One region of the Pseudomonas sp. B21-017 genome, then DNA from elsewhere that is predicted to be linked to it. Evidence: predicted binding sites of a transcription regulator. Region 1 holds the regulator's gene; each other region holds the start of a gene.
What was found. Region 1 encodes sigma-54, which starts transcription at its own class of promoters, with help from an activator protein. Its sites were predicted from a motif close to ANTGGCATNNANNTTGCTNT; they were not measured.
Positions count from the first base shown of each region.

Region 2: a site for sigma-54 is predicted at 4,407-4,426, ahead of LOY28_RS20735 (circularly permuted type 2 ATP-grasp protein). Genes of this name have one in related genera too.
Region 3: a site for sigma-54 is predicted at 5,574-5,593, ahead of flgB (flagellar basal body rod protein FlgB). Genes of this name have one in related genera too.
Region 4: a site for sigma-54 is predicted at 3,405-3,424, ahead of glnA (glutamate--ammonia ligase). Genes of this name have one in related genera too.

Region 1 covers NZ_CP087194.1:5,502,532-5,509,695, forward strand. Annotated here, with positions in the region: gene mlaE (lipid asymmetry maintenance ABC transporter permease subunit MlaE) at 1-200, opposite strand, end outside; gene LOY28_RS24965 (ATP-binding cassette domain-containing protein) at 200-1,009, opposite strand; gene LOY28_RS24970 (KpsF/GutQ family sugar-phosphate isomerase) at 1,286-2,260, shown strand; gene LOY28_RS24975 (HAD family hydrolase) at 2,260-2,784, shown strand; gene lptC (LPS export ABC transporter periplasmic protein LptC) at 2,792-3,364, shown strand; gene lptA (lipopolysaccharide transport periplasmic protein LptA) at 3,351-3,896, shown strand; gene lptB (LPS export ABC transporter ATP-binding protein) at 3,896-4,621, shown strand; gene LOY28_RS24995 (RNA polymerase factor sigma-54) at 4,806-6,299, shown strand; gene hpf (ribosome hibernation-promoting factor, HPF/YfiA family) at 6,374-6,682, shown strand; gene ptsN (PTS IIA-like nitrogen regulatory protein PtsN) at 6,695-7,159, shown strand; gene rapZ (RNase adapter RapZ) at 7,162-7,164, shown strand, end outside.
Region 2 covers NZ_CP087194.1:4,624,320-4,631,483, reverse strand. Annotated here, with positions in the region: gene LOY28_RS20770 (long-chain-acyl-CoA synthetase) at 1-376, shown strand, start outside; gene LOY28_RS20765 (ankyrin repeat domain-containing protein) at 488-1,006, shown strand; gene LOY28_RS20760 (hypothetical protein) at 1,232-1,762, shown strand; gene LOY28_RS20755 (PLDc N-terminal domain-containing protein) at 1,846-2,037, shown strand; gene speE (polyamine aminopropyltransferase) at 2,276-3,151, shown strand; gene LOY28_RS20745 (hypothetical protein) at 3,306-3,539, shown strand; gene LOY28_RS20740 (ribonuclease E inhibitor RraB) at 3,738-4,079, shown strand; gene LOY28_RS20735 (circularly permuted type 2 ATP-grasp protein) at 4,459-5,868, shown strand; gene LOY28_RS20730 (alpha-E domain-containing protein) at 5,881-6,831, shown strand; gene LOY28_RS20725 (transglutaminase family protein) at 6,828-7,164, shown strand, end outside.
Region 3 covers NZ_CP087194.1:1,563,729-1,570,892, reverse strand. Annotated here, with positions in the region: gene LOY28_RS06865 (ribonucleoside-diphosphate reductase subunit alpha) at 1-2,366, shown strand, start outside; gene flgE (flagellar hook protein FlgE) at 2,593-3,906, opposite strand; gene flgD (flagellar hook assembly protein FlgD) at 3,938-4,660, opposite strand; gene flgC (flagellar basal body rod protein FlgC) at 4,677-5,120, opposite strand; gene flgB (flagellar basal body rod protein FlgB) at 5,124-5,531, opposite strand; gene cheR (protein-glutamate O-methyltransferase CheR) at 5,895-6,722, opposite strand; gene LOY28_RS06835 (chemotaxis protein CheV) at 6,769-7,164, opposite strand, start outside.
Region 4 covers NZ_CP087194.1:349,483-356,646, forward strand. Annotated here, with positions in the region: gene LOY28_RS01605 (DUF4124 domain-containing protein) at 1-607, opposite strand, end outside; gene LOY28_RS01610 (DUF4124 domain-containing protein) at 604-1,119, opposite strand; gene LOY28_RS01615 (chorismate mutase) at 1,221-1,769, opposite strand; gene glnA (glutamate--ammonia ligase) at 1,904-3,310, opposite strand; gene thiI (tRNA uracil 4-sulfurtransferase ThiI) at 3,639-5,093, shown strand; gene typA (translational GTPase TypA) at 5,233-7,053, shown strand.

The sequences.
Region 1 (7,164 bases):
CCGGAGACCACGATGATCACCAGGGACATCACGCCAACCGAATGCAGTTGCTTGACCAGCAGGCCAAAACTGCCGCCGATGCCACCGCGACCGAGCAAGGCATGAAACAGGAACAGCGCCGAACGCCCGAATACCGCCAGCACATCGATGCCGGCGTGGCCGAAACGGCGCACTCTTTCTATTAATGAAATCTTGCGCATCAGCGCTTCCCCAGAAGATCTGCGCGGTAATCCGTCGCTGGAAAGTGGTATGCGACCGGGCCGTCGGGTTCGCCAGTCATGAACTGGCGAATCCGTGGTTCCTGCGAAGTCATCAATTCCTTGGGTGTGCCCTGCCCCAACACTTGCCCGTCACCCACAACAATGATGTAGTCGGCGATGCTCGCGGTCTCGGCCAGATCGTGGGAGACCACGATGCTGGTGATGCCCAGCGCATCGTTGAGCAGGCGGATCAGGCGCACCAGCACGCCCATGGCGATCGGGTCCTGGCCGACAAAAGGCTCGTCGTACATGAGAATTTGCGGATCGAGGGCAATCGCCCGGGCCAGCGCGACTCGACGTTTCATGCCGCCGGACAATTCGTCAGGCATCAGGTCAATGGCGCCACGCAAGCCCACGGCCTGCAATTTGAGCAGGACAATATCGCGAATCATCTCTTCCGGCAGTGTGGTATGAACACGCAGCGGAAAGGCGACGTTCTCGAATACATCGAGATCGGTAAACAGCGCGCCGCTCTGAAACAGCACGCCCATGTGCTTGCGCGCATCGAACAAATCGCTGCGCGACAACGTCGGCAGGTTCTGGCCATTGACCCAGACTTCGCCGCTGGTGGGGCGCAATTGGGCCCCCATCAACCGCAACAGCGTGGTCTTGCCACACCCGGAAGGCCCCATGATGCCGGTGACTTTGCCGCGTGGTATGCGGATATCGATGTTATTGAAAATGCTGCGCGCACCGCGCTTGAAGGTCAGTCCCTTCAGCTCGACCGCGTAGGCGTTATCGGCACTCATCTAAACTCCTTGCGATGCAGCCTCTCACTCGGACGCCTGGCTTTCTAACGAAAGCACATACCTCCCCGGGCAGGCCGAACTGGCGGCGAACTATATCACTGCAAAGGCCAAGCGCCCAAGGCCCAAGCCGGGCACGTTCAGCAACATGACCACCTGAAATCATCTATTTAGAGGGTTTCGGTAACAAGGAATGACAAACCGCGACGAACTTGCGTGAGGGTTTTGATCATTACCGTTATAATCGCCGCCTTTTCATCAGGCTATACGATTTCTGACATGAGCCAATCCAGCGACCTGATTCAATCTGCACAACGCACCATCCGTCTCGAACTGGAAGCCGTGCAAGGCTTGTTACCCCATATCGACGCAGATTTCGTACGCGCTTGCGAGATGATTCTGGCCAGCAAAGGCCGCGTAGTCGTGGTCGGCATGGGCAAATCGGGGCACATCGGCAACAAGATTGCCGCCACCCTGGCCAGCACCGGCACCACGGCGTTCTTCGTGCATCCAGCCGAAGCCAGCCACGGCGACATGGGCATGATCACGCGTGACGACATCATCCTGGCGCTGTCGAACTCCGGCTCCACCAATGAAATCGTAACCCTGCTGCCACTGATCAAGCGCCTGGGCATCAAATTGATCAGCGTCACTGGCAATCCCGACTCAGCGCTGGCCAAGGCTGCCGAGGTCAACCTCAACGTTCACGTCGAGCACGAAGCCTGCCCGCTGAACCTGGCGCCAACCTCATCGACCACCGCCGCTCTGGTGATGGGCGATGCCCTGGCGGTGGCGCTGCTGGAAGCCCGCGGTTTTACCGCTGAAGATTTCGCCTTTTCCCACCCAGGCGGTGCACTTGGCCGACGCCTGCTGCTGAAAGTGGAAAACGTCATGCACGCCGGGCAAGAGCTGCCGCAGGTTCAGCGCGGCACCCTGCTCAAGGACGCATTGATGGAAATGACCCGCAAGGGCCTGGGCATGACCGTGGTTCTGGAGGCCGACGGTAAACTTGCCGGGATCTTCACCGACGGCGATCTGCGTCGCACCCTGGACCGCAGCATCGACATCCACAGCGCCACCATCGAGCAGGTCATGACCGCCCACGGCAAGACCGCACGTGCCGAGATGCTGGCTGCCGAGGCGTTGAAAATCATGGAAGACCACAAGATCAACGCACTGGTCGTGGTCGACAGCGAGGACCGCCCGGTCGGCGCCTTGAACATGCACGATTTGCTGCGCGCTGGAGTAATGTAATGAGCACGGACCTGCTGCAACGCGGCAAACAGATCAAACTGGCGGTATTCGACGTCGACGGCGTGCTGACCGACGGGCGCCTGTACTTCCTCGAAGACGGCAGCGAATTCAAGACCTTCAACACCCTCGACGGCCAAGGCATCAAGATGCTGATGGCAGCGGGCGTGCAGACCGCTATCATCAGCGGACGCAAGACCCCGGTGGTCGAACGACGGGCCAAGAACCTCGGCATTCCACACCTGTACCAGGGTCGCGAAGACAAACTGGTGGTGCTCGACGAGCTCCTTGCCCAACTCAACCTGAACTATGAACAAGTGGCCTACCTCGGCGACGACCTGCCGGACCTGCCGGTGATTCGCCGCGTCGGCCTGGGCATGGCCGTGGCCAACGCCGCCGGTTTCGTGCGCGAACACGCCCACGGCATTACCCAGGCCCGTGGCGGCGAGGGTGCCGCGCGCGAGTTCTGCGAATTGATCCTGCGCGCCCAGGGCCGCCTCGATGCGGCCAACGCCGCGTACCTGTGAGCCCATCATGCTGAGCAAAAAGATTCGCAACATCCTGATATTCGGTTGCATCGCGGCGCTATTCGCTGCGGTCGGCTACTGGAACATCAGCCCGGAACGCTTCCTCGACAAGCCAGTGGCGCATGTCGATGAAGCCATGATCGACTATTACGCCACCAATGCCCACAGCGTGCAGTACCTGCCGGACGGCAAATTGCAGTACGAAATGACGTCCGACAAGGTCGAACACCTGAAAGCGACCGAAGTGACGTTGCTGTCCAATCCTGACCTGAACATGTTTCGCGGCACCGAATTCCCCTGGCACGTCCAGAGCGATCGCGGCGAAGTCAACCCGGACGGCACCCAGGTCGAGTTGATCGACTCGGTACGTATCACGCGTTTCGACGAAAAAAACCGTAAAACCCTGATTACCACCACCCGTATGACAGTGTTCCCGCAGCAGCAATATGCGCAGACCGATCAACCCGTTAGAATCGACGGCGCCGGCGGTGTATCGACAGGCAACGGAATGAAAGCGTACTTGAAAGAAAGCAGGATACACCTGCTATCGAACGTAAGAGGACAGTATGAGGCTCGTTAAAACCCTCCCTATTTTGCTCAGTCTGAGCGCAGCACTGGGAAGCGTGAGCGCCTGGGCTCTGCCGACCGATCAAGCGCAGCCTATCCGCATTCAGGCCGACGACGCCCAACTGGACGATAAGAACGGTGTTGCCACCTATAAAGGTGATGTGATCATCACTCAGGGCTCGATGAAGGTCACCGGCAACACCGTGACCATCACTCGCACCCCGACTGGCGACATCGACGTGGTGACCTCGGTGGGCAACCTGGCGTACTTCGAGCAATTGCAAACAGCTGGCGACACCAAGCCTGTTCAGGGCTGGGGCGTGACCATCCAATATCACGCCGCGCAAAACCGCGTCGTACTGATCGACAAGGCCAAAGTTGTCGACAAGGACAACAACGTCACCCAGGGCGAAAAAATCGTCTATGACACGGTGAAAAAACTCGCCAGCGCCGGTCGCGCCACAGGCAGCAAGGTCACCGAGGCACGTCCGCGTATCGACATGGTGATCCAGCCGAAGAAGAAAACCGACGAGAAAACCCAGTAATGGCAACTCTGAAAGCTCAGCATCTGGCCAAGAGCTACAAGAGCCGCCAGGTCGTGCGTGACGTCAGCCTGTCCATCGACAGCGGCCAGATCGTCGGCCTGCTTGGCCCCAACGGCGCCGGTAAAACCACCTGTTTCTACATGATCGTGGGCCTGGTACAGGCCGATCAGGGTCGCGTACTGATCGATGACCTGGACGTCAGCCACCAGCCGATGCATGGTCGCGCGAAGGCCGGTATCGGCTATCTTCCGCAAGAAGCGTCGATCTTCCGCAAGCTGTCGGTGACCGACAACATCATGGCCATCCTCGAGACCCGCAAGGAGCTCGACAAGGCCGGTCGCCGCAAAGAGCTGGAAAGCCTGCTGCAGGAATTTCACATTCACCACATCCGCGACAGCCTTGGCATGAGCCTGTCCGGTGGTGAACGCCGTCGGGTGGAAATCGCCCGGGCACTGGCCACCAACCCGAAATTCATCCTCCTCGACGAACCCTTCGCCGGCGTGGACCCGATCTCGGTGGGCGACATCAAGCAGATCATCCATCACCTCAAGGCCAAAGGCATTGGCGTGCTGATCACTGACCACAACGTCCGTGAAACCCTGGACATCTGCGAAACCGCCTACATCGTCAACGATGGCCAGCTGATCGCTGAAGGCGACTCCGCCACCATCCTGGCCAACGAACTGGTCAAGGAAGTGTATCTGGGCCATGAGTTCCGCCTGTAAGCGCTGAGGTGCCTGGCCAGTCGCCTTGATGCTCATATCAATAAAAAATCAATAGTTTTTTATTGTTACAGCGCTCTAGGCAAACACTTCAGTTTCAGGCATATAATTTGCTTATGTTTGGCGCTTCGGCGCCCTGTAGTGGATGGCGCATGTGCGCCGGCGAATAAGGTGTTAAGCCCCTGCCATGAAACCATCGCTAGTCTTGAGAATGGGCCAGCAGCTGACGATGACACCGCAGCTGCAACAGGCCATCCGCCTGCTCCAATTGTCGACCCTGGACCTGCAACAGGAAATCCAGGAGGCCCTGGAGTCCAATCCGATGCTCGAACGCCAGGAAGAAGGCGACGACTTCGATAACGCAGACCCCTTGGCCGACAAAGCCGAACAGCAACCCAACACCGACATTCAGGAACCCTCCTACCAGGAAACCGCCCCGACGGTGGATAACCTTGAGGAAGGCGACTGGAACGAGCGCATTCCCAACGAATTGCCTGTCGATACCGCCTGGGAAGACGTCTACCAGACCAGCGCCAGCAGCCTGCCGAGCAACGATGACGACGAGTGGGATTTCACCACCCGTACTTCGGCCGGTGAAAGCCTGCAAAGCCATTTGCTCTGGCAACTGAACCTGGCACCGATGTCCGACACCGATCGCCTGATCGCCGTGACCCTGATCGACTGCATCAACAATCAGGGCTATCTGGACGAAACCCTCGAGGAAATCCTCGAGGCCTTCGATCCGGAACTGGACATCGAACTGGACGAAATCGAAGCCGTCCTGCACCGCATCCAGCAATTCGAGCCCGCCGGTATCGGCGCCCGCAACCTCGGTGAATGCCTGCTGCTGCAACTGCGCCAACTGCCCGCCAAGACCCCTTGGCTGACCGAGGCCAAGCGCTTGGTCACCGATTACATCGACTTGCTCGGCAGCCGCGACTACAGCCAGCTGATGCGCCGCATGAAGCTCAAGGAAGATGAACTGCGCCAGGTGATCGAACTGGTCCAGAGCCTCAACCCGCGCCCGGGTTCGCAAATCGAGTCCACCGAAGCCGAATACGTCGTTCCCGACGTGATCGTGCGCAAGGACAACGAGCGCTGGCTGGTGGAACTGAACCAGGAGTCGGTGCCGCGCCTGCGGGTCAACGCCCAATACGCCGGCTTCGTACGCCGCGCCGATACCAGCGCTGACAACACCTTCATGCGTAATCAGTTGCAGGAGGCTCGCTGGTTCATCAAGAGCCTGCAAAGCCGCAACGAAACCCTGATGAAAGTGGCCACCCAGATCGTCGAGCATCAACGCGGCTTCCTGGAGTACGGCGACGAGGCCATGAAACCGCTGGTGCTGCATGACATCGCTGAAGCGGTGGGCATGCACGAATCGACGATTTCACGGGTGACCACGCAAAAATTCATGCATACCCCACGGGGCATCTATGAACTGAAATACTTTTTTTCCAGCCACGTCAGTACCTCCGAAGGCGGTGAATGCTCGTCTACGGCGATCCGCGCGATCATCAAAAAACTGGTTGCCGCGGAAAATCAGAAAAAGCCGTTGAGTGACAGCAAGATCGCTGGTTTACTGGAGGCACAAGGCATTCAGGTGGCTCGCCGCACCGTCGCCAAGTACCGCGAATCCCTAGGAATCGCGCCTTCGAGCGAACGCAAGCGGTTGATGTAGAGCCACGCCACAGCGTTCCAGTGGTAGATCATCGGATCTACCGCTTTATGCACTGGCAACGAAGGAGAAGCTGTATGCAAGTCAACATCAGTGGACACCAACTGGAAGTGACCGAACCTCTTCGCACCTACATCGGCGAAAAACTCGAACGATTAGAGAGGCATTTCGACAAGATCACCAACGTGCAGGTCACGATGACGGTCGAGAAGCTCAAGCAGAAAATCGAAGCCACGCTGCATATTCCCGGCAATGAGGTGGTCGCTAACGCGGAACATACCGATATGTACGCAGCGATCGACGCACTGACCGACAAGCTGGATAAACAACTCAAAAAGCATAAGGAAAAGACCCAGAGCCTCCTCCAGGGCGCGACCGGTCGTTAACACTCCCAACCCATGATCCGACTTGAAAGCATCCTGACCCCCGGCCGTTCCCTGGTGAACGTGCCGGGCGGCAGTAAAAAGAAAGCCCTCGAGCAAATTGCCAACCTCATCCATCGCGAAGTGCCGGATCTGGCCATGCAGGATGTCTTCGAGAGTCTGGTCGCCCGTGAAAAACTCGGTTCCACCGGCTTTGGCAACGGTATCGCCATCCCCCACTGCCGTCTCAAGGGCTGCGGATCGCCCATCAGTGCCTTGATGCACCTGGATGCACCCATCGATTTCGACGCCATCGACGGTGCCCCGGTTGACCTGCTGTTTGTACTGCTGGTCCCCGAAGCCGCCACCGATGCGCACCTGGAGTTGCTGCGCCAGATCGCCAGCATGCTTGATCGCAAGGAAGTGCGTGAAAAACTGCGCAGCGCCCCGAGCAACGAAGCCTTGTATCAGGTTGTCCTGGACGAGCAAAACGGTCACTAATCATG
Region 2 (7,164 bases), 880 kb from region 1:
GAACATCCTGTTGCAACACCCGCACATCGCCGAAGCCGTGGCCTATGGCGTGGAAATCCACAACACCAACGGGCGGGCGGGGATGGCGGCCATCACCCCGGCCGAATCCCTGGCGACCCTGGATTTCAGTGAGTTGCTGGCGTTCGCCAGGCAACAAATGCCGGCCTATGCGGTGCCACTGTTCCTGCGGGTGAAAGTGAAAATGGAAACCACCGGGACCTTCAAGTACCAGAAGACCCGGCTCAAGGACGAAGCCTTCGACCCGAGCAAAACCGGCGATGACCCGATTTATGCCTGGCTGCCGGGCACCGAAACCTACGTGCGAGTCACCGAGCAGGTGCTGGCGGATATTTACGGAGGCAGGCATCGCTATTGAAAGGGTCGCTATTGAATATCGCTATGACCGTCCATGAGAAAAAACAAGTGACAGGTTCCGGGCTGCTCGGGAAACTATCGGCTTTCCGATTGACCGAATGTGGAGTCCCCAATGTCAGACAAAAGCCGCCAGATGACCCCCGAAGAGGCTGCTGAATTTGCCGAACAGGTGTTCAACAAAGCGCGCGAGGGCGATGCGGCCATGATGGCTGCGCTGCTGACCAAGGGCCTGCCGCCGAACCTGCGCAACCACAAGGGCGACACTTTACTGATGCTCGCCGCGTACCACGGCCATGTCGACACCGTAAAAGTTTTGCTCGAACACAAGGCCGATCCCGAGATTCGCAACGACAACGGCCAGAGCCCGATTGCCGGCGCGGCATTCAAGGGTGATCTGGCAGTGGTCAAGGCGTTGGTCGAGGGTGGCGCTGAAGTGGAAGGTTCGTCCTTCGACGGACGCACTGCGTTGATGATGGCGGCGATGTTCAACCGCGTCGAAATCATCGACTACCTGATCAGCAAAGGCGCCGATCCGAAAGCCAAGGACGCCAATGGCGTGTCTGCGCTGGACGCGGCCAAGACCATGGGCGCGGCGGATACCACGGCTCAGCTGCAAAAACTCCTGGCCTGATTCGGGCTTTTGTGGCGAGGGAGCTTGCTCCCGCTGGGCTGCGAAGCAGCCCCAAAATCAGCGATCGCGGTCATTCAGATAGACCACATTCACCGGATTTACGACTGCTTCGCAGCCGAACGGGAGCAAGCCCCCTCGCCACAGGTTCCTGCCAGGTCCCGCAATCCGTTTCCGAATGCGTTATCCTTCGCGCCCTCAAAACTCCCTCGCTACAGGATCCACCTCATGAAAGCCGCACTCGTCGAACTCATCAGCAAAATCAGCTCCGGGTGCATGGGCGAGGACGAAATCCTGAAAATCGCTGACGAAGCGGCTCAGGCCTACGCCGATCCCGAGGCTTTTCTGGCGGCCAATCCAGACATCAACTACGACGACACCTTTCCGATCCCGTTGGGCGAGTGGGTTGTCGTCGGCAGTCTGCCGGAAACCGTGCTGTTCCAGGCCGACACCTACATGGACCTGTTCGCGCAGATCGTCGCCTCGTTCGGCCCCGGCGTTGAGTTCAACATCAAGCCCAAGCAACTGGCCAAAACCGAAGCCCTGACGGCACTCAATCGCATTCAGGTGCAGATGAGCAGCCTGAACAAGGAAAACGGTGGCTACACCTTGATGAATTTCAGCCAGTTGCTCGACGACGAACTGCAAGTGGTGCTGGTCTATGGCAACGACGTGCCACGGGTGCTGGAGTTGTGCGCCGAAGTCGGCATCGCCGCTGCGCCCTCCCTGGAAGCCCTGAAAGTGGCCATCCACGTCTGAAGCCGTCTACAACGGTAATAAAACGGAACCCTCGCCAGGCCCGACTATCCTAAGAGTGCCTACCATTTTTTTGGAGCGACACCATGGGTTCCACGTTCAACACCCTGATCGGCCTGATTATTTTTGCCCTGGATATCTGGGCCATCATTAACGTGCTTAAAAGTGGCGCCGAAACCGGGATGAAAGTCCTTTGGGTGCTTTTGATCCTGCTGCTGCCGGTGCTGGGCCTGATCATCTGGGCCATCGCCGGGCCAAGAGGCGATGTGCGGATCTGACGATCTTCATGGTAGGAGCGAGGCTTGCCCGCGAAAGGATCGCTGCGGTGTACCTGATAGACCGAGTCATCGTTCTTCGCGGGCAAGCCTCGCTCCTACCGGTGTGTGCATCAGAAGGTTCGACCTGTCATGTTCCGCGACGTAGAATGCGCGCCTTTCCCGGTCAATCGAGGCGATCGATTGGCCATCATGGGCGGGTAACCGTCCGTTGCCACCCGCATTCATCGGAGCACTTCCCATGAGCAATACCCCAACCAGCGAGTACCTGGAAACCCTCTACGAAGGCTATGGCCAGCGTTTTCGCATGGAAAAACTGCTGCACGAAGTGCGCACCGAACACCAGCACCTGGTGATTTTCGAAAACCCGCGCATGGGCCGGGTGATGGCGCTGGATGGCGTAATCCAGACCACCGAAGCCGACGAATTCATCTACCACGAAATGCTCACCCACGTGCCGATCCTCGCCCATGGCACCGCCAAGCGCGTGCTGATCATCGGTGGTGGCGACGGCGGCATGCTGCGTGAAGTGGCCAAGCACCGCAGCGTCGAACACATCACCATGGTCGAAATCGACGGCACCGTGGTCGACATGTGCAAGGAATTCCTGCCGAACCACTCCAAGGGTGCGTTCGATGATCCACGCCTGAACCTGGTGATCGACGACGGCATGCGTTTCGTCGCCACCACCACCGAAAAGTTCGACGTGATCATTTCCGACTCCACCGACCCGATCGGTCCGGGGGAAGTACTGTTCTCCGAAAACTTCTACCAGGCTTGCCACCGCTGCCTGAACGAGGGCGGCATTCTGGTGACCCAGAACGGCACCCCGTTCATGCAAATCGAAGAAGTCAAAACCACCGCCGGCCGCCTGCGCAGCCTGTTCCCGGACTGGCACTTCTATCAGGCGGCCGTGCCGACCTACATCGGCGGCGCAATGACCTTCGCCTGGGGCGCGACCGATACCGCTTATCGCAAATTGTCCCGCGAAACCCTGCAACAGCGCTTCGCCGGCAGCGGCATCATCACCCGCTACTACAACCCGGAAATCCATATTGGTGCCTTCGCGTTGCCGCAGTACGTGCTGCAAGCGGTGAACAAACCTAGCAACGACTGATGCTTCGTCGATAAGAAAGGCCGTCGCCGGTGTGTGAACACGCGGGTGACGGCCTTTTTTCATGTCTCGCTTTTAGGATCCCTTGGAACGATCGGCCAATGCACGAGTCGAGATAGATGTAAGCCCATCCATGGGTTTTACCGAGGAGGCACCGATGCAAAAGTGGAAAATCACTTTCGTGGATGAACACGGTGAATCAGTCGACGAACTCTTCGAGTGCGAGGAGTGCCCGAGCAACGAGCAAGCCGCCCAACTCATTCGCGACCGGCGACTGCCGGTGGCTGCGAAACTGGACCTCAATGATCTGGAGGGTCGTACCGATGATCCGACCGTCAAAAGTCTGAAATCCCAGCACAGCATTGAAATCCTCAGTATTACTCCGATTTGATACACCTCCTGTCACATTCACCACCAGGTCTTGGCAGCGGCTCTGTCTTGAGGCTACTCTGCAACCGAGATCAGCGAGTGACTCGCTAAGGTCTGGTCTTGTCAGCTACATGCTTGTTTCCCGGCGGCAACCTCTGTTGCCGCATCGAAAGTGCAGGGAATACGGAAAGTCTATCCATCAGTCTGAGGGGGACGTTTCATGAGCACAGCCTATCAAGAAGACATCAGCAGCAGCGTGCTGCGCCGCATGAAAGAAGGCGGTTTCGATTTTTCACGATTCCATCCCATCGAGTTCTACGCCATTTTCCCGGACGAGGAGCGGGCACGCAGGGCGGCAGGTCATTTTTGTGGTGAATCCTTGAATGCCCAGATCAGCGCGCGTGACGACGGCGCGTGGTCGCTGGAACTGAGCAAAGTGATGTACGCCACCTACGACGGGATCGGCGACTTCGAGCAGGACTTCGAGGCGGTGGTCGAGCCTCTGGGTGGCATCATCGAGGGATGGGGCGTCAAACAGGAGATACGAGGGCTACTCGCATAAGCTTATGAACAGTGACACTTAGTAACGGCTGACCTTTGGGTTGGCCGTTTTTTGTTTCGATCTTTTTATTTCGCCACATTTCAAACGGACAAAAAAAGCCACCTGAACAGGCGGCTAAAGGGAAGAGCGATCAGTTTTCCAGCGAATGTACGGATTATCCGCATCTCCCTCCCGAGCAGTGAAATCAACTCTGACTATGCTGCTGATAGGCGACAGCATTGCTTCGCCATGAAGCGGGGGCGATCAGGGTGGGGCAATTACCGCACAGGATTGGTGCGGGGCGCGCAGCAACATTATTCAACTGATTGATATCAAAGCGTTTCTGCCTATGGCACGGGCCTTGCGAAGGCCTGGATGTCCGTGTGACAAGGAGTACGGCATGATCCGCACCTTTTTTGATGAGATGTACGATGCCGGCGGCCAGGTCCGTCCGCATTATCGGGAGTTTGCCCGTTGGCTGGCCGAAACGCCTGACGAGCTTTTGGCACAACGGCGACGCGAGGCCGATCTGTTATTTCATCGTGCCGGGATTACCTTCACGCTCTATGGTGATGAGCAGGGGACAGAGCGCCTGATTCCCTTCGACACCATTCCCCGCAGCATCCCCGCCAGTGAATGGCGGGTCGTCGAACGCGGCTGCATTCAGCGGGTCAAGGCATTGAACATGTTCCTTGCCGACCTCTATCACGAGCAGCGCATCATCAAGGCCGGCATCATCCCGGCCGAACAAGTGCTGGCCAACGAGCAATACCAGTTGGCGATGCAAGGGCTGGATCTGCACCGCGATATCTATTCGCACATTTCCGGCGTCGACCTGGTACGCGATGGCGACGGCACGTACTACGTGCTCGAAGACAACCTGCGTACCCCCAGCGGCGTGAGCTACATGCTCGAAGACCGCAAGATGATGATGCGCCTGTTCCCCGAGTTGTTCGCGGCCCAGCGCATCGCGCCGATCGACCACTACCCGAACCTGTTGCTCGACACCCTGAAAAGCTCCAGCCCGATCGACAACCCGAGCGTGGTGGTGCTGACGCCGGGGCGTTTCAACAGTGCGTTTTTCGAGCATGCGTTCCTCGCTCGGGAAATGGGCGTTGAACTGGTGGAAGGCGCCGACCTGTTCGTGCGCGACGACAAGGTGTTCATGCGCACCACGGACGGGCCGAAAGCGGTCGACGTGATCTACCGTCGCCTCGACGATGCGTTCCTCGATCCGCTGGCGTTCAACCCCGATTCGATGCTTGGCGTTCCAGGGCTGCTGTCGTCCTACCGCTCCGGCAATGTGGTGCTGGCGAATGCCATCGGCACCGGGGTCGCGGACGACAAGTCGGTGTATCCCTTCGTCACGGACATGATTCGTTTCTACCTCGATGAAGAGCCGATCTTGAAGAACGTGCCGACGTGGCAGTGTCGTAATCCTTCTGAACTGTCCCACGTGCTGGCCAACCTTCCGGAGCTGGTGGTCAAGGAAACCCAAGGCTCCGGCGGTTACGGAATGCTGGTGGGGCCGGCGGCGACGGCAGCGGAGATCGAGTCTTTCCGCGAGCGGATCAAAGCCAAGCCCCACGCGTACATCGCGCAACCGACGTTGTCGTTGTCGACCTGTCCGACCTTTGTCGAAAACGGCATCGCACCGCGCCACATCGACCTGCGTCCGTTTGTATTGTCTGGCCGCGAAACCCGGGTTGTGCCCGGCGGTTTGACCCGTGTCGCCTTGCGTGAAGGCTCCCTGGTGGTGAACTCGTCCCAGGGCGGCGGAACCAAGGACACCTGGGTGGTCGAGGATTGAAGGAAGCTTGCCATGTTAAGTAGAACTGCCTCGGATCTGTACTGGATGTCGCGTTACCTGGAGCGGGCGGAAAACCTCGCGCGGATGCTCGACGTCAGTTATTCGCTGTCGCTGATGCCCCAGGACGGTCGTGGTGACGGCTTGCACGAACTGGCCATGCCGTTGCTGATCACCGGCACCCTGGACGATTACCTGGCGCGCCACGGCGATCTGCATGCCGAACGGCTGCTGCATTTTTTCGCCCTGGACGCGGCCAACCCGGCGAGCATCTACAGCTGCCTCGGTGCCGCGCGAGCCAGCGCCCATGCGGTGCGTGGGCGAATCACCGCCGACATGTGGGAAAACATCAACGCCACCTGGCTGGAAATTCGCGGGATCGCCGAGCAGGGCTTGAGTCGCTACGGCATGAGCCGTTTCTGTGAGTGGATCAAGGAACGTTCCCACCTGTTCCGCGGCGCTTGCTACGGCACGATCATGCGTAACGACGCGTTCCGCTTCATTCGTCTGGGCACCTTTATCGAAAGGGCCGACAACACCTTGCGCCTGCTAGATGCCCGTTACGAAATGGCCGGCGATCAAGCCGAAGCAGTCAGTGACGGTACGGCCCACGCCTATTACCAATGGAGCGCCTTGTTGCGGGCCTTGTCATCGTTCGAGGCCTACACCGAAATCTACCGCGACGCCCCCGGCGCCCGGCATGTGGCCGAGCTGTTATTGCTGCGCGCCGATGTGCCGCGATCCCTGCGAGCCTGCACCGAAGAGGTCGATCAGATTCTCGCTCAACTACCGGGGGCCAACGGCCGTCCCGCACAACGCCTGGCGGCGGAAATGGACGCGCGCCTGCGCTACACCGGTATCAACGAAATCCTCGACGAAGGCCTGCACACCTGGCTGACCGAGTTCATCCCGCTGGTGCGCCAGTTGGGCAATGCCATACACAGTTCCTATCTGGAGGCTGCATGAGACTTTCCATTAGCCACGAGACCGCCTATCACTACGAAGATCAGGTGCGGGCGAGCATCCAGTACCTGCGACTGACACCCCACGACAGCGAGCGCCAGCACGTGCTGAGCTGGCAACTCGACCTGCCGCGCCCGGTGCGCGCGCAACTCGATCCGTTCGGCAACATCCTGCATGTGTTGACCCTGGATGAGCCGCATGAAGCGATCATCATCGGCGCCCGTGGCCAGGTCGACATCGACGAGCTGCGCGAAGCCGAGCACGAGAGTCAGTCGGCGCTGCCGTTCCTGCGTTTCACCCGGCTGACCGAAGCCGACGAAGCCCTGCGCGCGTTTG
Region 3 (7,164 bases), 2.6 Mb from region 1:
AAGAAGTCGACGGCGAGCTGATCCAGCGCGAAACCCTGAAAAACCTGTACGACGGCGTGGCCCTGACCGACGTCAACACCGCCCTGGTGATGACCGCCCGTACGCTGGTCGAGCGTGAGCCGAACTACTCGTTCGTGACCGCCCGCCTGCTGATGGACACCCTGCGTGCCGAAGGCCTGGGCTTCCTCGGTGTCGCCGACAGCGCGACCCACCACGAAATGGTCGACCTGTATGCCAAGGCACTGCCTGCATACATCGCCAAAGGTATCGAATTCGAATTGCTGAACCCGGTTCTGGCGTCCTTCGACCTGGAAAAACTCGGCAAGGCGATCAACCACGAGCGCGATCAGCAGTTCACGTACCTGGGCCTGCAAACCCTGTACGACCGTTACTTCATTCACAAGGACGGTATCCGCTTCGAACTGCCACAGATTTTCTTCATGCGCGTGGCCATGGGCCTGGCGATCGAAGAGAAGCAGAAAGAAGACCGTGCGATCGAGTTCTACAACCTGTTGTCGTCCTTCGACTACATGTCCTCGACCCCGACCCTGTTCAACGCCGGTACCCTGCGTCCACAGCTGTCGAGCTGCTACCTGACCACCGTGCCGGATGACCTGTCGGGCATTTACCACGCGATCCACGACAACGCCATGTTGTCGAAATTCGCAGGCGGCCTGGGCAACGACTGGACCCCGGTTCGGGCGCTGGGTTCGTACATCAAGGGCACCAACGGCAAATCCCAGGGCGTCGTGCCGTTCCTGAAAGTGGTGAACGACACCGCCGTCGCCGTTAACCAGGGTGGCAAGCGCAAAGGCGCTGTCTGTGCCTACCTGGAAACCTGGCACATGGACATCGAAGAGTTCATCGAACTGCGTAAGAACACCGGTGATGACCGTCGTCGTACCCACGACATGAACACCGCCAACTGGATCCCTGACCTGTTCATGAAGCGTGTCTTCGATGACGGCAAGTGGACCCTGTTCTCGCCGTCCGAAGTACCGGACCTGCACGACCTGACCGGCAAGGCCTTCGAAGAGCGTTACGAGTACTACGAAGCCCTGACCGAGTACCCGGGCAAGGTCAAGCTGTTCAAGACCATTCAGGCCAAAGACCTGTGGCGCAAAATGCTGTCCATGCTGTTTGAAACCGGCCACCCATGGCTGACCTTCAAAGACCCGTGCAACCTGCGCAGCCCGCAGCAGCACGTGGGCGTGGTTCACAGCTCGAACCTGTGCACCGAGATCACCTTGAACACCAACAAGGACGAGATCGCCGTTTGCAACCTGGGCTCGATCAACCTGCCGAACCACATCGTCGACGGCAAGCTGGACACCGCCAAGCTGCAACGCACCGTGAACACCGCCGTGCGCATGCTCGATAACGTGATCGACATCAACTACTACTCGGTGCCGCAAGCGAAGAACTCCAACTTCAAGCACCGTCCGGTCGGTCTGGGCATCATGGGCTTCCAGGACGCTCTGTACCTGCAGCACATCCCTTACGGTTCCGACGCTGCCGTCGAATTCGCCGACAAGTCGATGGAAGCGGTCAGCTACTACGCGATCCAGGCTTCCTGCGACCTGGCTGACGAGCGTGGCGCCTACGAGACGTTCCAGGGTTCGCTGTGGTCCAAAGGCATCCTGCCGCTGGATTCGCAACAGATCCTGATCGAGCAGCGTGGCCAGAAGTACATCGACGTTGACCTGAACGAAACCCTGGACTGGGCACCGGTTCGCGCCCGTGTGCAGAAAGGCATTCGTAACTCCAACATCATGGCCATCGCACCGACCGCAACCATCGCCAACATCACCGGCGTGTCGCAGTCGATCGAACCGACCTACCAGAACCTCTATGTGAAATCGAACCTGTCGGGCGAATTCACCGTGATCAACCCGTACCTGGTTCGCGACCTGAAGGCTCGCGGCCTGTGGGACTCGGTCATGATCAACGACCTGAAGTACTACGACGGTTCGGTGCAGCAGATCGAGCGCATCCCGCAAGAACTCAAAGAGCTCTACGCGACGGCCTTCGAAGTGGACACCAAGTGGATCGTCGACGCCGCCAGCCGTCGTCAGAAGTGGATCGACCAGGCTCAGTCGCTGAACCTGTACATCGCCGGCGCTTCGGGCAAAAAACTGGACGTGACCTACCGCATGGCCTGGTACCGTGGTCTGAAAACCACTTACTACCTCCGTGCCCTGGCCGCGACCAGCACCGAGAAGTCGACCATCAACACCGGTAAGCTGAACGCTGTTTCCAGCGGCGGCAACCACGGTGACGACTCGGTCCTGGCAGCCCCAGCCGGTCCAGCTCCAGTGCCGAAGGCCTGCGCCATCGACGAGCCGGATTGCGAAGCTTGCCAATAAGCTGAGCCGGTAGGCGCTCCAGGGCGCTTACCTGAAACCCCCGATGAGCCTCTGGCTGGTCGGGGGTTTTCTTTTGCCTCTGCCTTGTAGGAGCGAGGCTTGCCCGCGAAGAACGATGACGCGTAATACCTGAAAAACCGCAGTGCATTCTTCGCGGGCAAGCCTCGCTCCTACAGAATGAAAAAACCCCTCTTGCGAGGGGTTTCTTATGCAGCACTATCAAGCATCAGGTCATCTGAATGATGGTCTGCATGATGGTGCTCTGGGTGGAGATGGTCTTGGCGTTCGCCTGGTAGTTGCTCTGCGCCTTGATCAAATCAACCAGTTCGTTGGTCAGGTTGACGTTGGACTCTTCCAGCGAGTTGGACACGACCGAACCTAGGGTACCGGTTTTCGGCGCATCGACACCGGCCACACCGGAGGCGAAGGTTTCTTTCCAGCGCGTACCGCCAATTGGCTGCAAGCCTTGCTCGTTGGCGAAGCTCGCCACCGCCACCTGGCCGATGGCCTTGGTTTGCTGGTTGCTGAAGTTGGCGGTCATGACGCCGCTGGCGTCGATGGTCAGGCTGGAGATCTGGCCGGTGGCGTAGCCGTCCTGGTATTGGGCGGTACGGGCGGTTGGCGAGTTGTAAGAAGTGGTCAGCGCCATGTTGAACGCGATACCGCCAGTGGCAGCGACGGAACCGTTCGGCCCCCAGGTCACAGGAATCGTTGCGGCGTTGGTAATGGCACCTGGCACCCAACCGGTCATGGTCAACGTGTTGCCAGTCTGGGTCCAGCCGGCACCCGCCGTCAGCGTGTTAATGCTGCCGTCGGAGTTGAAAGTGATGTCAGCGGTGATCGGCACTGGAGGCGTGGTTGCAGGGTTGGCCGGGGAGCGACCGTCCATGTAGGTATAGACACGCCACGCGTTGGTACCCGTTTTCACGTAGTACTGGTCCATGGTGTGCTCGTTACCCTGGCTGTCGTAGACCTTGGTGGAGATGGTCTTGTTATAGCTGTTGGTATCGGTCGGGCTGAACGGGGCCACGGTCGGCGTGGTTTCCGCCGAGTTCAGGTTCATCGTCTGATCAACCTTGGTAGTCGGATTCGGCTTCAGGCTCGAGGTGTCGATCTTCAAGTCAGTCAACACACCGTTGATGATCTTGCCATTGGAATCGACGCCATAACCCTGCAAGCGGTTGCCGTTGTTATCGACCACAAAGTTTTGAGCGTCGGTCTTGAACGCACCGGCACGGGTGTAGCTCAGGGAACCGTTGTCGCTGAGGATGAAGAAGCCGTTGCCCTGAATGCCCATGTCCAGCACGTTGCCGGTGTTGTTCACATCACCCTGGCTGAACTGCTGGGAAACGTTGGCCAGGCGCACGCCGTTACCGATGGTCTTGCTGCCGGTACCCAGGCGAGTGGCCGAGTACACGTCTTCGAATTCTGCACGGGACGATTTGAAACCGGTGGTCGCGACGTTGGCGATGTTGTTGCCGGTCACGTCCAGTTGTTTGTTGGCCGCATAGAGACCGCTAAGGCCGATATTGAAAGACATATTCCACTCCTTTGTGCCGTGTTAGTCGGCTCTATAGACCAATGGTTTGCACTTTGGACAGGGCAACGCTGCCCAGGCCTGCCAGGTTCAGCATCAACTCACCGCCGGTCTGGCTGATGGTCACGCTGTTGACCGTTGCCGGCAGGTAAGTAATCAGTGAGGTGTTCTTGCCGTCGATGGTGCTCGTTGCGCCGAAGGTGTAAGTACCCGCCGGTGCCACCGCGCCCGAACTGTCCTTGCCGTCCCAAATGAAGCTGGCATTGCCGGCGTTTTGACTACCCAGGTCGAGGGTGCGGATGACCGTGCCTGCCGAGTTGGTGATCTTGACGGTGGCTGCGGAAACCGATGTCGGCACCACGACGGTACCGTTGAGGCTCTTGGAGGTGTCGACCACGGCCTTGTCGGTCTGCGCGATGACCGAACGGCCCACCAGCGAAGAAGCCTGCAAGGCTTGCGAGGAGTTGTAGTTGCCGGCAATGCCGCTGACGGTCTGGTTCAGCGTGGTGATGCCTTCCAGACTACTGAACTGCGCCAACTGGGCTACGAACGCGCTGTTGTCCTGAGGATCGAGCGGGTTCTGGTTTTTCAGCTGGGTGACCAGCAGTTGCAGGAACGCATCCTTGCCCAATGCCTTGCTGCCGGTGGCACTGCTGGTCGCCGCGGAAAGACCATCACTGGTGGTCGTGGTCTTGACCGAAGAGTTGGCCAGGACATCCTTGAGACTTACGCCGCTGGTGGTATCGGTAACACTCATCGAAAGTCGCCCCTTATCACTGACCGAGGGTCAGGACCTTCTGCATCATGGTTTTGGCGGTGTTCATCATTTCTGCGTTGGTCTGGAACGAACGGCTCGCGGAAATCATGTCGGCCATCTCTTCGACGACGTTGACGTTCGGGTAGTAGACGTAGCCCTTGGCATCGGCGGCCGGATGATTCGGCTCGTAGCGCGCTTCAAGGTTGCTCTGGTCTTCGACCACACCCAGCACTTGCACGCCTTGACCGGCCGCGTCCTGGTTCTGGAACAGCGAATCGCTGCCGCCGCTCTGGCCGCCCTGGAACATGGTGGCGAACACCGGGTGACGGGCGCGATAGGTCTGGTCGATGCTCGACGAAACGGTCTCGGCGTTGGCGATGTTACTGGCGACGGTGTTCAAGCGAGTGGTCTGGGCACTCATGCCGCTACCGGCAATGTTGAAAACACTGGACAGGGACATGAATTACTCTCCGCGCAGGGCTGACACCAGCCCTTTGAATTTACTGTTGAGCAGGGTGAAGCTGGCCTGGAAGTTGACCGCGTTTTCCGCGTAGTTCGACTGTTCCAGTTGGGCATCCACGGTGTTCTGGTCGATCGACGGTTGCATCGGCGTGCGATACATCAGCGACTCGTCGCCATTGCCCAGGCCTTCAGCTTCGATGTGACGGCTGTTGGTCATGCTCAAGGCGAACTTGCCGTTTTTGGTTTTCTCGTTCTGCTCGGCGAGCACTTTCGAGAAGTCCAGATCCCGAGCCTTGTAGTTCGGGGTGTCGGCGTTGGCGATGTTGTTGGCCAGGACTTCGGCACGCTGAGCGCGGAAGCCCAGGGCTTGTTCGTGGATACCGAGCGCTTTATCGAAGCTGATGCTCATGTCGGGAAACCTTCGGGTGACCTGATTTTTCGTAACGTGAACACTGCAAGCGGCGTGCCAATTCAAAAAAGCCCGTAAACCGGGGGCTTTGCGAGCAGTGGCGAGGCGGCAATGCCAGAAAAGCGGCAACCGATTTCCGCCGCCTGCCGCTTTTCTGCCGCTTTCCCAGGGCAACACCGATCAACTGTAGGAGCGAGGCTTGCCCGCGAAAACGGTGTGCCAGACAACAATCATCATTGACCGCCCCAACGCTTTCGCGGGCAAGCCTCGCTCCTACAGGTATTGGGGTGCCTATGAGAAACAAGCAGGCAAAAAAAACGGGAGCCCCTGAGGCCCCCCGTTTTTTTGTATGCCGTCAACGAATCACTTCGCCTGGTAAATGATCCCCGGGCTGCACTGGACCATCTGGTAATGGTCCGGCAAACCGTTCAGCGCTTCGGACGCGCCAAGGAACAGATAACCGCCCGGCTTGAGCGTGCTGTGAATGCGCAACAGGATGTCTTTCTTCACCTCGGCGGAGAAGTAGATCAGCACGTTGCGGCAGAACACGATGTCGAACTTGCCCAGGCTTGCGTAGCTGTCCAGCAAGTTGAACGAGCGAAACTCCACCCGACTCTTGATTGGTGCCTTGATGGCCCAGCGCCCCGGCCCCTTGGGGTCGAAGTAACGCTGAAGGCGCTCGGGCGACAGACCGCGACCGATGGCCAGGCTGTCGTACTCGCCGGTCTTGCAGTTGGTCAGCATGCTGCCGGACAGGTCGGTGGCAACGATCTGCACGCCCATCTTCAACTGGCCCATGTTGACCCGTTCGAACTCATCGATGGACATCGACAGCGAATACGGTTCCTGACCCGACGAACACGCCGCCGACCAGATCCGCAGGCGCTGACCGGGGCTGGCCTTGATCGCTTCAGGCAATACCTTGTTCTTCAAGACTTCAAACGGATAGGTGTCACGAAACCACAGGGTTTCGTTGGTCGTCATGGCATCCACCACCATCTCGCGCAAACCGCTGCGCGGCTGGGTCTGGATGCGCTGAACCAGCTCACCCAACGATTTGATGCCCTGCTGTTCCATCAGTTTGTTGAGACGGCTCGAGACCAGATATTGCTTGTTTTCACCGAGCAAAATGCCACAGGCTTTTTCCAGGAATACCCGGAACTGTTCGAAATCCAAATTACCCGTAGACAAAGATACCGCCTCTTAAATCGTGTTGACCGCCAGGGGCAGAAGGCCTCTAGCTGTTATCTGCTGCTTTGATCCGGTCGACTACCCGGGATGCCAGGTCATCAGGACGGAACTTGGCCAGGAAGTCATCGGCACCGACCTTCTTGACCATCGCCTGATTGAACACACCCGACAACGAAGTATGCAGGATGATATGGAGCTTTTGCATGCGCGGATCGGCGCGGATCTCGGCCGTCAGGGTGTACCCGTCCATCTCCGGCATCTCGATGTCGGAGATCATCATCAGGAACTCTTCTTCCGGCTTCTTGCCCTCGTCGACCAGCTTGCGCAGGTAATCCAGCGCTTGCCGGCCGTCGTTCAACGCCACCACTTCGACACCGATCGTTTGCAGGCAACGGGTCACCTGCTTGCGTGCCACCGACGAGTCGTCGACCGTCAATACGCG
Region 4 (7,164 bases), 1.4 Mb from region 1:
AGAAGGCGCTTTTTTCTTCTTCAGGCTTGTCTTTAAGGGGGCATTCCGGCCGTTGGCCGTAGTCGGTGAGGGTGCAGGGTTTGACCTGGCGTTTCTGCGCCAGGGAAATGCGCAGCATATGGAACGGTTGATTGGCCGTGCGTTCGACGGTGCGGCCCTGTTCGTCGAGGATTTCCACCGACAGGTTGTGACTGCCGCGGTCGATATTGCTCAGGGCGAACACCGGGCTGGGGCCGGGCTCGGCGGTGGGCTGGCCGTCCAGCAGCAAACGGTAACGATGACCCTGTTGCAGGCCGGGTTCGCTGGTAACGCTGACGATCAACTCACCGGCACTGCTACGGATCGTGGCATCCGGTTCCGGCACCAGCACCCGAAGCATGTCGTAATGAAACAGTGGTTTGGCCGGGTTTGTTTTCGCAGCGGTCATGGGCGCTGCGCCACTCGGGTTGGCTGACATTCGATTGCTTGTCGCCAACGGCACACGTTTGGCGTTGCGGGCGCCCGGCTGATCGGTGAAGACCCGATTACCCTGAGCGTCGATATATGTGAAGACCTCGGCCATCGCCGGCAGGCTGACCAGGCACGCGATCAACAGCCAGGCCCTCAAGGTTTATGCACCCGTTGCACGGTGAGCGTCACGGTGGGGCTCTGTTGCACGACGTTTTGCCCGTCGATCACCTGAACCGCAAGGTTATGTTCGCCACGGTCGATGTTCACCAGTTGCAGAGTCGGCACGTTGCTCGGCTGGCCGTAGGGTTGACCGTCCAGTAACAGCCTCAATCGATGAGTGCCTTGCAGGCGTGGATTGATCAATACGCTGACGGTGAACGTGCCGTTGTTGGCGCGCAAGGCTTCTTCGGTGGGCAGGCCGCTCAGCTCCAGCACCTGATAGGCGCTGTGCGGTTGGTCACGGCTACTGGCTTGCGGCGGTGCTACGGGTTCGCTGGGCGACTGACGCTCGACGCTGTTGAGCGGTGGCAATTCGACCGGCCGGGCTTTGACGCCGTCGGGCGGCTGATTGCTGTAGGCGGTGTTGCCATTGGCGTCGGTGTACTTATAGATCTGCGCAGCGGCGGGCAGGGCGATCAGTACGAGCAGGCATAACAATAATGAGCGCATTGCAGGCTTCCATTGGCCGTTGGGCAAGTGTCCGGCCCTGTTCCGTTCGTGGCGACTAAGCGCTGAGCATAGAGCACATCAGCGCATGTCGGCAGGCCGGCTCAGCGGCTGGCGCTGCACAACTCAGCGCTGGCGCGTACCTTGGCGAGCTCGCGCAGAGATACTTGGGTGCCGGTTTTATTGGCCTTGGCCAGCCAGGACGGGCACTGCGGGTCGTTGCGATAAGGGCTGAAATCGGCCAGTTGTTGCAGCAGGCGTTTTTGTAACTGATCAAGTTGCGGGCGGATCTGCCCGACGAGGTCGGGGCGAGGATCGTCGGGTGCCTTGCCTTGCGCATGCCAGTCAGACAAATGCGCGTATTGCACCAGTTTGTTGGCCTCGATCTGCGCCGAGAAGAACTGTTCGACGGCTTCGTTGCTCAATTTATAAGCAGGTGCCAGGGCAACGGCGCCGGCAATCACCTCACGCTCGCGCTGACGGTCCTCGACGGGTTTACCGCTGTCCCATTTGCTCAACGCGACTTGATCGGCAATCGCCAGGCGCTCCTCGATGGTGCCAAGCAGTGGGGCGAGGGCGGCAGGTGCCGGGCTGGCGAAAGCGCTGTTGGCCAGCAGGGCAGTGAGCAAGGCAAGGGATGAGCGTAGGCGCATGGAGGATCTCGACTTTATCGGGTGAAGGCCATGATGCACGCAACCGGGCATTCGATGACAGACGTTCGCCCACAAAAAAGGCCTCCCGAAGGAGGCCTCTCTTTTGTCACGCTGCGTAGTGCAGCGCTACCGGATCAGCAGCTGTAGTACAGCTCATATTCCAGTGGGTGTACGAAGGTACGAACCTTGATTTCTTCTTCGCTTTTCAGAGCGATGTAAGCGTCGATGAAGTCGTCGCTGAAAACGCCGCCTTTGGTCAGGAACGCACGACCTTTGTCCAGCTCTTCCAGGGCTTCTTTCAGGCTGCCGCAAACTTGTGGGATCTCTTTCGCCTCTTCAGGCGGCAGGTCGTACAGGTTTTTGTCAGCTGCGTCGCCAGGGTGGATCTTGTTCTGGATGCCGTCCAGGCCAGCCATCAACAGTGCAGCGAAGCCCAGGTACGGGTTAGCTGCTGGATCCGGGAAACGGGCTTCGATACGGCGAGCGCGAGGGCTGGACACGTAAGGAATACGGATCGAAGCGGAACGGTTGCGAGCCGAGTAGGCCAGCATCACTGGAGCTTCGAAGCCTGGGACCAGACGCTTGTAGGAGTTGGTCGACGGGTTGGTGAAGCCGTTCAGAGCCTTACCGTGCTTGATGATGCCTCCGATGAAGTACAGGGCGGTATCGGACAGGCCGGCATAGCCTTCGCCAGCGAAGGTGTTCTTGCCATCTTTGGCGATGGACAGGTGAACGTGCATACCCGAACCGTTGTCGCCGTACAGCGGCTTAGGCATGAAGGTCGCGGTGCGGCCGTATGCGTCAGCTACGTTGTGTACGCAGTATTTCAGGGTCTGAACTTCGTCAGCCTTGGCAACCAGGGTGTTGAACTTCACGCCGATTTCGTTCTGACCGGCAGTCGCCACTTCGTGGTGGTGAACTTCGATGGTCAGGCCCATTTCTTCCATGGCGTTGCACATGGAGGTACGGATTTCGTGGTCGTGGTCGAACGGCGGAACCGGGAAGTAGCCGCCTTTGACGCCTGGACGGTGGCCTTTGTTGCCGCCTTCCACGTCCTGGTCGGACATCCACGAACCTTGTTCGGAGTAGATTTTGAACATCGAGCCAGAGATGTCGGACTTGAACTTCACTTCGTCGAAGATGAAGAACTCGGGCTCTGGACCCACAAATACGGTGTCGCCGATACCGGTCGACTTCAGGTATTCCTCGGCACGCTTGGCGATCGCCCGTGGGTCACGGTCGTAGCCTTGCATGGTCGAAGGCTCGATCACGTCGCAAACCAGGATCAGGGTCGGCTCTTCGGTGAACGGGTCGAGAACGGCAGTGGTGTCGTCCGGCATCAGGATCATGTCGGAAGCTTCGATGCCTTTCCAGCCAGCGATGGAGGAACCGTCGAACATTTTGCCTTCTTCGAAGAAAGCTTCATCCAGCGCATCGCGAGCCGGCATGGTCACGTGGTGCTGAGTGCCTTTGGTGTCCGTGAAGCGCAGATCAATCCACTTGACGTCATGATCTTTGATGAGTTGAACCGACTTCGACATAGTGTCCTCCGGGTGGCTTAGGGCTAGTAATGGATGCCCTTAAATGTGGGTGATGCCGGCGCGAATACTCTGCCATGGCAACCTGCCTCACAAGGGAGCAAATTGCATGCCAGTGCCTCATCATGGGTTTTTTGCCCCAATATCACGCTTGCAAGGGGGCGGCGCACCATAAAGCGCAAAATATCGCCCTGTAATGTAGCGTCGATTTCCATAAATGACCTGTTTTGGTGCATGCAAAACCTTCTGCACATTAACTGGTTAAACCTTGAGCAATTTCCGCTATAATCCGCGCCCCCCTTTTTCGGCTGGCCCTGCGCGCGCTGTTTTCATGAAACTAATCGTAAAAGTCTTCCCCGAGATCACCATCAAGAGCCGCCCGGTACGGATGCGTTTCATCCGCCAGTTGGCCAAAAACATCCGTACCGTGCTCCGCGACCTGGACCCGGCCGTGGTGGTGAACGGTGTGTGGGACAATCTCGAGCTGGAAACCCGCGTCAGCGACCCCAAGGTCCTGAAAGAGATGGGCGAGCGCCTGACTTGCACGCCGGGCATCGCGCACTTTTTGCAGATCGACGAGTACCCGCTGGGCGACTTCGACGACATCGTCGAGAAGTGCAAGCAGCACTACGGCGATGCGCTGGCCGGAAAGATTTTCTCGGTGCGCTGCAAGCGCGCCGGCAAGCACCCATTCAGTTCGATAGACATCGAGAAATATGTCGGCAGCCAGTTGCGCCGTCAGTGTGGTGCCGCCGGGATCGACCTGAAAAAGCCCGAAATCGAAGTCCGTATCGAAGTTCGCGACCAACGGTTGTTCGTGATCCACAGCCAGCACAACGGCATCGGCGGTTATCCGCTCGGGGCCCTGGAGCAGACGCTTGTACTGATGTCCGGCGGCTTCGATTCCACCGTTGCGGCCTACCAGATCATGCGCCGCGGGCTGATGAGCCACTTCTGCTTCTTCAACCTGGGCGGACGCGCCCACGAATTGGGCGTCATGGAAGTCGCGCACTTCATCTGGAAGAAGTACGGCAGCTCCCAACGCGTGTTATTTGTCAGTGTGCCGTTCGAGGAAGTTCTGGGAGAAATTCTCGGGAAAGTCGATAACAGTCATATGGGTGTAGTTTTGAAGCGTATGATGTTGCGCGCTGCTTCCCGAATTGCCGATCGACTGCACATCGAAGCGCTGGTCACGGGTGAGGCGATCTCCCAGGTGTCGAGCCAGACGTTGCCGAACCTGTCCGTGATCGACTGCGTGACCGACAAGCTGGTCTTGCGTCCACTGATCGCCAGTCACAAGCAGGACATCATCGACACGGCCAACGAGATCGGCACCGCCGATTTCGCCCGGCACATGCCGGAGTACTGCGGGGTCATCTCGGTCAATCCGAAGACGGCGGCCAAGCGCTACCGCGTGGAGCACGAAGAGAAAGAATTCGACATGGCAGTCCTTGAGCGCGCGCTCGAGAACGCCAAACTGGTGCCGATCGATCGGGTGATCGACGAATTGGGCCAGGACTTGCAGATTGAAGAAGTCAGCGAAGCGCTGGCGGGCCAGATCATCATCGATATCCGTCACCCGGATGCCGCCGAAGACGACCCGCTGGAGCTTCCTGGTATCGAGGTACAGACGATGCCGTTTTATGCACTGAACGCTCGTTTCAAGGAACTGGACCCTACTCGCCAGTACCTGCTGTATTGCGACAAAGGCGTGATGAGTCGCCTGCATGCCCACCATTTGCTCAGTGAGGGGCATGCCAATGTGCGCGTTTATCGACCGAGCTAAGTGCCCGGGGCTGTTTGCCTGTGGCCTGCGTCACCGGCCCCCCGATGCCACCGTCAAGTTGTAACGGCTTGTACGGACGCTACTGTTAATCGCTGCCAAGACTTGTCAGCACACCGAATCCTCTGATCGAGATACACAAGTGATCGAAAATCTACGCAACATCGCCATCATTGCCCACGTTGACCATGGTAAAACCACCCTGGTAGACAAACTCTTGCGTCAATCCGGCACCCTGGAGCGCAACGAGCTCAACGACGAGCGCGTGATGGACTCCAACGACCAGGAGAAAGAGCGCGGTATTACCATTCTGGCGAAAAACACCGCCATCAACTGGAACGGCTACCACATCAACATCGTGGACACCCCGGGCCACGCCGACTTCGGCGGCGAAGTTGAACGCGTAATGTCGATGGTCGACTCCGTTCTGCTGCTGGTTGACGCTCAAGACGGCCCTATGCCGCAAACCCGTTTCGTGACCAAGAAGGCGTTCGAAGCCGGCCTGCGTCCAATCGTGTGCATCAACAAGGTTGACCGTCCAGGCGCGCGTCCGGACTGGGTTCTGGACCAGATCTTCGACCTGTTCGACAACCTGGGTGCTACCGAAGAACAGCTGGACTTCAAAGTCGTCTACGCCTCGGCCCTGAACGGCATCGCCGGTCTGGACCACACCGACATGGCTGAAGACATGACCCCGTTGTACCAGTCGATCGTCGACAACGTACCGGCTCCTAAAGTTGACCGTGAAGGCCCGTTCCAGATGCAAATCTCGGCACTGGACTACAACAGCTTCCTGGGTGTTATCGGTGTTGGCCGTATCGCTCGTGGTAGCGTCAAGCCGAACACTCCAGTCGTGGCCATTGGCGCCGACGGCAAGAAGCGTAACGGTCGTATCCTGAAGCTGATGGGTCACCACGGCCTGCACCGTATCGACGTTGAAGAAGCGTTTGCCGGTGACATCGTGTGCGTGAGCGGTATGGACTCGCTGTTCATCTCCGACACCCTGTGCCAGCCGGACAACGTCGAGGCGATGAAGCCTCTGACCGTTGACGAGCCAACCGTTTCCATGACCTTCCAGGTAAACGACTCGCCTTTCTGCGGTAAAGAAGGCAAGTTCGTGACTTCCCGTAACATCAAGGAACGTCTGGACAAAGAGCTGCTGTACAACGTTGCACTGCGCGTTGAAGAAGGCGACTCGGCTGACAAGTTCAAGGTTTCCGGCCGTGGTGAGCTGCACCTCTCGGTACTGATCGAAACCATGCGTCGCGAAGGCTTCGAAATGGGCGTTGGTCGTCCGGAAGTGATCATCCGTCAAGTTGACGGCGTGAAGCAGGAACCGTTCGAAAACGTAACCATCGACACCCCTGAAGAATCCCAGGGCAAGGTCATGGAAGAGATGGGCCTGCGTAAAGGCGACCTGACCAACATGGTGCCGGATGGCAAAGGCCGTGTTCGTCTGGAGTACAACATCCCTGCTCGCGGTCTGATCGGTTTCCGTAACCAGTTCCTGACCCTGACCAACGGTGCTGGCATCCTGACCTCGATCTTCGATCGCTACGACACCATGAAGTCCGGCGACATGTCCGGTCGTCAGAACGGTGTTCTGGTATCGGTAGAAACCGGCAAGGCGCTGACCTACTCCCTGGAAACCCTGCAGGCGCGTGGCAAGCTGTTCGTTGAGCACGGTCAAGAGATCTACAACGGTCAGATCGTTGGTCTGAACAGCCGTGACAACGACATGGGCGTCAACCCAACCAAAGGCAAGAAGCTCGACAACATGCGTGCTTCGGGTAAAGACGAAACCATCGCCCTGGTTCCACCTGTTCGCTTCACTCTGGAACAGGCCCTGGAATTCATCCAGGATGACGAGCTGTGCGAAGTGACACCTAAGTCGATCCGCCTGCGTAAGAAGATCCTGGACGAAGGCGAGCGTACCCGCGCTGCCAAGAAAGCCAAGAACTGAGTTAACTCAGGCTGAATGAAAACGCCCCCGGTCGAAAGGCCGGGGGCGTTTTTGTTTGTCTGGCTGTAGCAGCTGCCGAGCCTGCGAGGCTGCGTTCGACTGCGCAGCAGT